One region of the Kitasatospora sp. NPDC001261 genome, then DNA from elsewhere that is predicted to be linked to it. Evidence: predicted binding sites of a transcription regulator. Region 1 holds the regulator's gene; each other region holds the start of a gene.

The links. The regulator HrcA, encoded in region 1, represses chaperone genes, less so after heat shock. The targets are predictions, from matches to a motif close to TTNGCACTCNGNNNNNCNGAGTGCNAA.
Region 2: groES (co-chaperone GroES) is a predicted target of HrcA. The motif match lies at 1,063-1,089, and genes of this name have one in related genera.
Region 3: groL (chaperonin GroEL) is a predicted target of HrcA. The motif match lies at 958-984, and genes of this name have one in related genera.

Annotation. Positions count from the first base shown of each region.
Region 1 covers NZ_JBIAXP010000001.1:504,156-506,419, reverse strand. Annotated here, with positions in the region: gene htpX (zinc metalloprotease HtpX) at 1-85, opposite strand, end outside; gene hrcA (heat-inducible transcriptional repressor HrcA) at 373-1,407, shown strand; gene dnaJ (molecular chaperone DnaJ) at 1,483-2,264, shown strand, end outside.
Region 2 covers NZ_JBIAXP010000006.1:59,756-62,019, forward strand. Annotated here, with positions in the region: gene groL (chaperonin GroEL) at 1-500, opposite strand, end outside; gene groES (co-chaperone GroES) at 616-921, opposite strand; gene ACFY4B_RS09790 (hypothetical protein) at 1,172-1,507, shown strand; gene ACFY4B_RS09795 (hypothetical protein) at 1,504-1,824, shown strand; gene ACFY4B_RS09800 (hypothetical protein) at 1,936-2,151, shown strand; gene ACFY4B_RS09805 (SAM-dependent methyltransferase) at 2,209-2,264, shown strand, end outside.
Region 3 covers NZ_JBIAXP010000023.1:164,658-166,921, reverse strand. Annotated here, with positions in the region: gene ACFY4B_RS29020 (MoaD/ThiS family protein) at 1-62, shown strand, start outside; gene ACFY4B_RS29015 (cold-shock protein) at 601-804, shown strand; gene groL (chaperonin GroEL) at 1,141-2,264, shown strand, end outside.

The sequences.
Region 1 (2,264 bases):
GCCCGATCACGAACATCGTCGCGACCATGCGGCCGGTCAGGCCGCGGTCCGGCGCGAAACGGGTGTGCTGGCCCGAGCTCGACATCGCTTGCTCCTCCATTCGCCGTCGCTTTCGATGCTGCCACCCGGACGGCCTCCCGGCACCACCCCGGCGCCGGGAGGATCGAACCGCCGGGGCCCCGCGGGCCGTGAGCGGAACTGCGGGGAGGATCACCCCGGTCCGGCCGTTCCTGCCGTAGGACCCGGGCCTTACACTGGCAGGTACGGTTTTGGCACTCGCGTGTTCAGAGTGCCAGGGCAAGGGTCTTCGGAGCGGCCCGCAGCAGCAAGGGACACAGTCGGACAACGTGCGAAGACGGAGGTGCGTGCCCCATGGCCGGTGAGGTCCGCCAGCTGGACGAACGCAAGCTCGCCGTGCTCCGCGCGATCGTGCAGGACTACGTGGGCACCGAGGAGCCGGTCGGCTCCAAGGCCCTGGTGGAACGGCACAACCTCGGGGTCTCGCCGGCGACCGTCCGCAACGACATGGCGGCGCTGGAGGAGGAGGGCTACATCCACCAGCCGCACACCAGCGCCGGCCGCATCCCGACCGACAAGGGGTACCGCCTCTTCGTCGACAAGCTCGCCGAGATCAAGCCGATGAGCGCCCCCGAGCGCCGGGCCATCCGGCACTTCCTGGACGGCGCGGTCGACCTGGACGACGTGGTCGCGCGCACCGTGCGGCTGCTCGCCCAGCTGACCCGGCAGGTCGCGGTGGTGCAGTACCCCTCGCTGACGCGCTCCACCGTCCGGCACATCGAGCTGGTGGCGCTGGCCCCGGCCAAGGTGATGCTGGTGCTGATCACCAACACCGGCCGGGTCGAGCAGCGGATGGTCGACTGCCCGGGCCCGGTCGGCGAGACGGTGCTGGCGGACCTGCGGGCCCGGATCAACGCGAGGGCCGCCGGCCGGCGCCTCCCGGAGGTCCCGGGGCTGCTGGAGGAGCTGCCGGCGCAGTTCGAACCGGCCGAGCGGCCGACCGTCAGCACGGTCCTGGCGACCCTGTTCGAGACGCTCGCCGAGCAGAACGAGGAGCGGATCATGCTGGCCGGCACGGCCAACCTGACCCGCTTCGGGCACGACTTCCCGCTCAGCATCCAGCCGGTGCTGGAGGCCCTGGAGGAGCAGGTCGTCCTGCTCCGCCTCCTGGGTGAGACCGCGGACGCCGCGATGACGGTCCGGATCGGGCGGGAGAACACCTACGAGGGGCTGACTTCCACGTCCATCGTCTCGGTCGGCTACGGTTCGGGCGACGAGAGCGTGGCGAAACTGGGTGTGATCGGTCCGACCCGGATGGACTACCCGGGCACAATGGGGGCGGTGCGAGCGGTGGCGCGGTACGTGGGCCAGATCCTGGCCGAGTCCTAGCAAAGGCCGCCGTCGGAAATCCGGCGGCGGTGACCAGTCGCAGCACTACTACAGGCGGAACAAGCGGAGCATTTGGTGGCCACGGACTACTACGCGGTACTCGGCGTCCGACGGGATGCGGGGCAGGACGAGATCAAGAAGGCGTTCCGGCGCCTGGCGCGCGAACTGCACCCGGACGTCAACCCGGACCCGAAGACGCAGGAGCGGTTCAAGGAGATCAACGCCGCTTACGAGGTGCTCTCCGATCCGCAGAAGCGCCAGGTCTACGACCTCGGCGGGGACCCGCTGTCCCCGGGCGGCGGCGCGGGCGGCTTCGGCGCCGGCGCGGCGGGCTTCGGCTTCTCCGACATCATGGACGCCTTCTTCGGCGCCGCGGCCGGCCAGCGAGGCCCGCGCTCGCGCACCCGCCGGGGCCAGGACGCCATGATCCGGCTGGAGATCACCCTGGAGGAGGCCGCTTTCGGCACCACCAAGGAGCTCCAGGTCGACACCGCCGTCACCTGCACCACGTGCAGCGGCGAGGGCGCGGCCCCCGGCACCTCGGCGCAGACCTGTGACATGTGCCGCGGCAAGGGCGAGGTCTCCCAGGTCACCCGGTCCTTCCTGGGCCAGGTCATGACCTCCCGCCCCTGCCCGCAGTGCCAGGGCTTCGGCACCGTCGTGCCGACCCCGTGCCCGGAGTGCGCCGGCGACGGCCGGGTGCGCGCCCGCCGCACGCTGACCGTCAAGATCCCGGCCGGTGTCGACAACGGCACCCGGATCCAGCTGGCCGGCGAGGGCGAGGTCGGCCCCGGCGGCGGCCCGGCCGGCGACCTGTACGTCGAGATCGCCGAGACCACCCACACGATCTTCCAGCG
Region 2 (2,264 bases), on a different contig from region 1:
ACCTTGTCGATCGCCTCGGCGATCAGCTCGCCGACCTGGGTGTCCTGCGCGGAGAGGGAGGCGACGGCGGCGACGTCGTCCTTGCCCTCGATCTCGCGGGCGACGGACAGCAGGTGCTCGGAGACCGCGGCGACGGCCTTGTCGATGCCCTTCTTCAGGGCGGCCGGGCCGGCACCGGCGGCGACGTTGCGCAGACCCTCGTTGACCAGGGCCTGGGCCAGCACGGTGGCGGTCGTGGTGCCGTCACCCGCGACGTCGTTGGTCTTGGTGGCGACCTCCTTGACGAGCTGCGCGCCAAGGTTCTCGTACGGGTCGTCCAGCTCGACCTCGCGGGCGATGGTGACACCGTCGTTGGTGATGGTCGGGGCGCCGAACTTCTTGTCGATGACGACGTTGCGGCCCTTGGGGCCGATGGTCACCTTGACGGTGTCGGCCAGCTTGTTGACACCGCGCTCCAGCGAGCGGCGGGCGTCCTCGTCGAACTGCAGGATCTTCGCCATGTTCCCTATTCCCTCGGGGCTGCGGCCGGCCCACCGGCCGCCGAACTACGTGAACCAACAACCACGCCCCGGGCCCCTGTCACTGGGACACGGATCCGGGGCGGGTCGGTACGTCTTACTTCTCGATGACCGCGAGAACGTCGCGGGCCGAGAGGACGAGGTACTCCTCGCCCTTGTACTTCACCTCGGTGCCGCCGTACTTCGAGTACAGGACGATGTCGCCGACGGCGAGGTCGAGCGGCAGACGCTGACCGTCCTCGAAGCGGCCCGGGCCGACGGCCAGGACGACGCCCTCCTGGGGCTTCTCCTTGGCGGTGTCCGGGATAACCAGGCCGGAGGCCGTGGTGGTCTCGGCGTCGAGCGGCTGGACCACGATGCGGTCCTCGAGCGGCTTGATGGCAACCTTGCTGCTGGTGGTCACGTCCGAGCTCCCCTTCGGAGATTACGGGGTTTTCTAACGGGTAGGGGCGATCCTGCGGGCCTGCCGTCGCGGGGGTCAGACACACGTCGTCGCGTTAGCACTCCCCTAGTGGTGAGTGCCAAGGATGACCATAGGGCCGTGTTAGCACTCAGTCAACCAGAGTGCCAACGGCGAGTCCCGGAAGTCCCCGGTTCGCGAATGAGTAGCCGTACTCATGTACGACCGGGCCCGGCCCCGCCAGACTCCTGCCATGACCTCGATCCCGGTGCGCATCGGCCCGTCCCGGCCCAAGGACGCCGCCCTCGCCCTGCTGTCGCTGCCCCTGCTGGGGGGCGTGCTGCCGTTCGTCGCCTTCCTCCTCGTCGCCTGCCTCGGCACCATCCCCGGCTACGGGGACGACGGGGACGGGCGCGGGTGGGCCTTCCTGGGCATCGGGATGCTGGCCGCCCCGGTGGTCGCCCTGGCGGCGGGCCTCGTGGTGGCCTTCCGCAGCCGGCGGTCCGGCTACCGGCTCCTCCCGGTCGCCGCCGGGCTCGCCCCGTTCGCGCTGCCGGCGGTCCTCTCCTCGGGCGTGCTGTGGCGGTGAACCGGCTGCCGCTCGCCGACCCGCTGCGCCCGGTCGGCCGTCCGACGGACCTGCTGCTCGCGCTGCTGACGGTCCTGGGGGCCGCCTCGCTGCTGGGGTTCGGCTGGATCGCGGCCTTCCTGGCCGCGCTCGCGCTGGAGGCCCACCCCGCGATCGGCGGCTGGGCGGCCCGGGGCGCCGCGACCGCGCTGCTGCTCGTCCCGGTCGTGGCGGTGGCCCGGTACACCCACCGGCGGGGCTACCGGATCACCCCGGTCGCCGCCGCGGTCAGCCCCGCCCTGCTGACCGCCCTCGCCGGCGCGGGGTGGCTCCGGTGAGCCGGCCCCACGGCGTGCCCGGGCGGCCGCCGGTCCACTGGGCGCCGGACCTGGTGCTCGCCGCGGTGGTGGTCGCCGGGGCCGTCGCGGCGGCGTCCGTCGGGGTCGTTCGTGCTCAACTGGCTGAAGCTGCTCGCCCTGTACGGCCCCGGGGTGGAGGCCCTGGACGTCTTCGGCGTCGTGGTGATGCTCGTCCTGCTGGCACTGACCGGCCTCGGCACCCGGCGGCTCGGGTACCGGATCACCCCGTACGCCGCGCTGGCGGCCGCGCCGCTGATGCCGCTGGTGTTCTGGCTGACCTCCGACGTCCCCGTCATCGGCCGGTGAACGCCGCGCGGCCGCTCCGGCCGACCGGCCACCCGGCCGACCCGCGAGAATGGCCCCGTGGACACCGAGAACCTCCAGCCGCTGCTGACCCCCGAGGGCCAGGCCCTGCTCGC
Region 3 (2,264 bases), on a different contig from region 1:
CGACCGAGATCAAGGACGGCGCCAGCGTCTCGATCATCCCGGCGGTGGCCGGCGGCTGCTGAGCCGACAAAGCAGAACCCGCGGTCGCCCGCGCGTACGGAAATCCGTTCTCCGTATGCGCGGGCGACCGCTCGCATTCCGGCGGGAATATTTCCGGGTCGAGTCGGAGTAGAGTGTGGCTCGGCTGGGAACAGGGTTTCCCTTTCGGCCCCCGCAGTGCTCGGCCCGGGGGCGTCCGGCCGTCGGGGGCGGACCGTGAAACATGTCAGGCAGATGTCAGAATTCGCGCGGGCATTTGAGTAATTCGTCCGCTATGTCCGGCGTGGAATGCCGAGATTATTCCGATTCGATCCGTCCTGTCCCTTGACGCCTTGGCGGAATTACCGGCGGTTGGCCCTGTTGCAGAGGGCGTCGATCCGGATACATTCAGCGGCGGTCGACGCAATCACCCGCTCACCGGAGGCCGCCCGGCGTTCCGCGCGGATGGTTGCGGCGTGCACGGCTGCGCCCAGGGGGGGTTCCCCGGGCCGGCCTTCAACCAACCCGGGCCCGCGACCTGCGGGCACGTGAAGGGCCAGCACAGCACTAGGGGAGTTCGGAATGGCTCAGGGCACCGTCAAGTGGTTCAACGCGGAGAAGGGCTACGGCTTCATCGCGGTCGACGGTGGTGCGGACGTCTTCGTCCACTACAGCGCGATCCAGATGGACGGCTACCGCACCCTCGAGGAGGGCCAGCGGGTCGAGTTCGAGATCTCCCAGGGACAGAAGGGCCCGCAGGCGGACATGGTCCGCGCGGCGGTCTGACCCCTTCCGACTCCAGGAGCTCGGCGCGGCCCTACGGCTGGTGACCACTCGCTTCTCGACGGGCCCGTGCGACGCGTGTCGTACGGGCCCGTCGGCGTTCCCCGACGCGGCTCCGCCGGGGCTCCGGCGACGGCTCGCGGATCGTCGATTGGGCTTGCACTCGACCACCCGGAGTGCTAATCATTGGCGTTAGCACTCACAGCGTGAGAGTGACAGCGGACCGGGTCGGTGAGGCCCCCGGGAGCGGTAGGGGAATGGACCCCCGCACACCAGGGCCGTCCGTCGCGGGCACCCCTTGGTCCGAGCAGTCGACCGTGTCCCGGAGGACCACTTCAGATGGCCAAGATCATCGCCTTTGATGAGGAAGCTCGCCGCGGCCTTGAGCGTGGCATGAACCAGCTCGCCGACGCCGTGAAGGTCACGCTCGGCCCCAAGGGCCGCAACGTCGTGCTGGAGAAGAAGTGGGGCGCCCCCACGATCACCAACGACGGTGTCTCCATCGCCAAGGAGATCGAGCTCGAGGACCCGTACGAGAAGATCGGTGCGGAGCTCGTCAAGGAGGTCGCCAAGAAGACGGACGACGTCGCGGGTGACGGCACCACCACCGCCACCGTGCTCGCCCAGGCCCTGGTTCGCGAGGGTCTGCGCAACGTCGCCGCCGGCGCCAACCCGATGGCCCTGAAGCGCGGCATCGAGAAGGCCGTCGCGGCCGTCTCCGACCAGCTGCTGGCCCAGGCCAAGGACGTGGAGACCAAGGAGCAGATCGCCTCCACCGCCTCCATCTCCGCCGCCGACACCCAGATCGGCGAGCTCATCGCCGAGGCCATGGACAAGGTCGGCAAGGAAGGCGTCATCACCGTCGAGGAGAGCAACACCTTCGGTCTGGAGCTCGAGCTCACCGAGGGCATGCGCTTCGACAAGGGCTACATCTCCGCCTACTTCGCCACCGACCTGGAGCGGATGGAGGCGACGTTCGAGGACCCGTACATCCTCATCGCCAACTCCAAGATCGGCTCGGTCAAGGACCTGCTCCCGCTGCTGGAGAAGGTCATGCAGAGCGGCAAGCCGCTGGTCATCATCGCCGAGGACGTCGAGGGCGAGGCCCTGTCGACCCTGGTCGTGAACAAGATCCGTGGCACCTTCAAGTCCGTCGCCGTCAAGGCCCCGGGCTTCGGCGACCGCCGCAAGGCCATGCTCGGCGACATCGCCATCCTCACCGGTGGCACCGTGATCTCCGAGGAGGTCGGCCTCAAGCTGGAGAACGCCGGCATCGACCTGCTGGGCACCGCCCGCAAGGTGGTCATCACCAAGGACGAGACCACCATCGTCGACGGTGGCGGCGACAGCGAGCAGGTCGCGGGCCGCGTGAACCAGATCCGCGCCGAGATCGAGAACAGCGACTCGGACTACGACCGCGAGAAGCTCCAGGAGCGCCTCGCCAAGCTGGCCGGCGGCGTGGC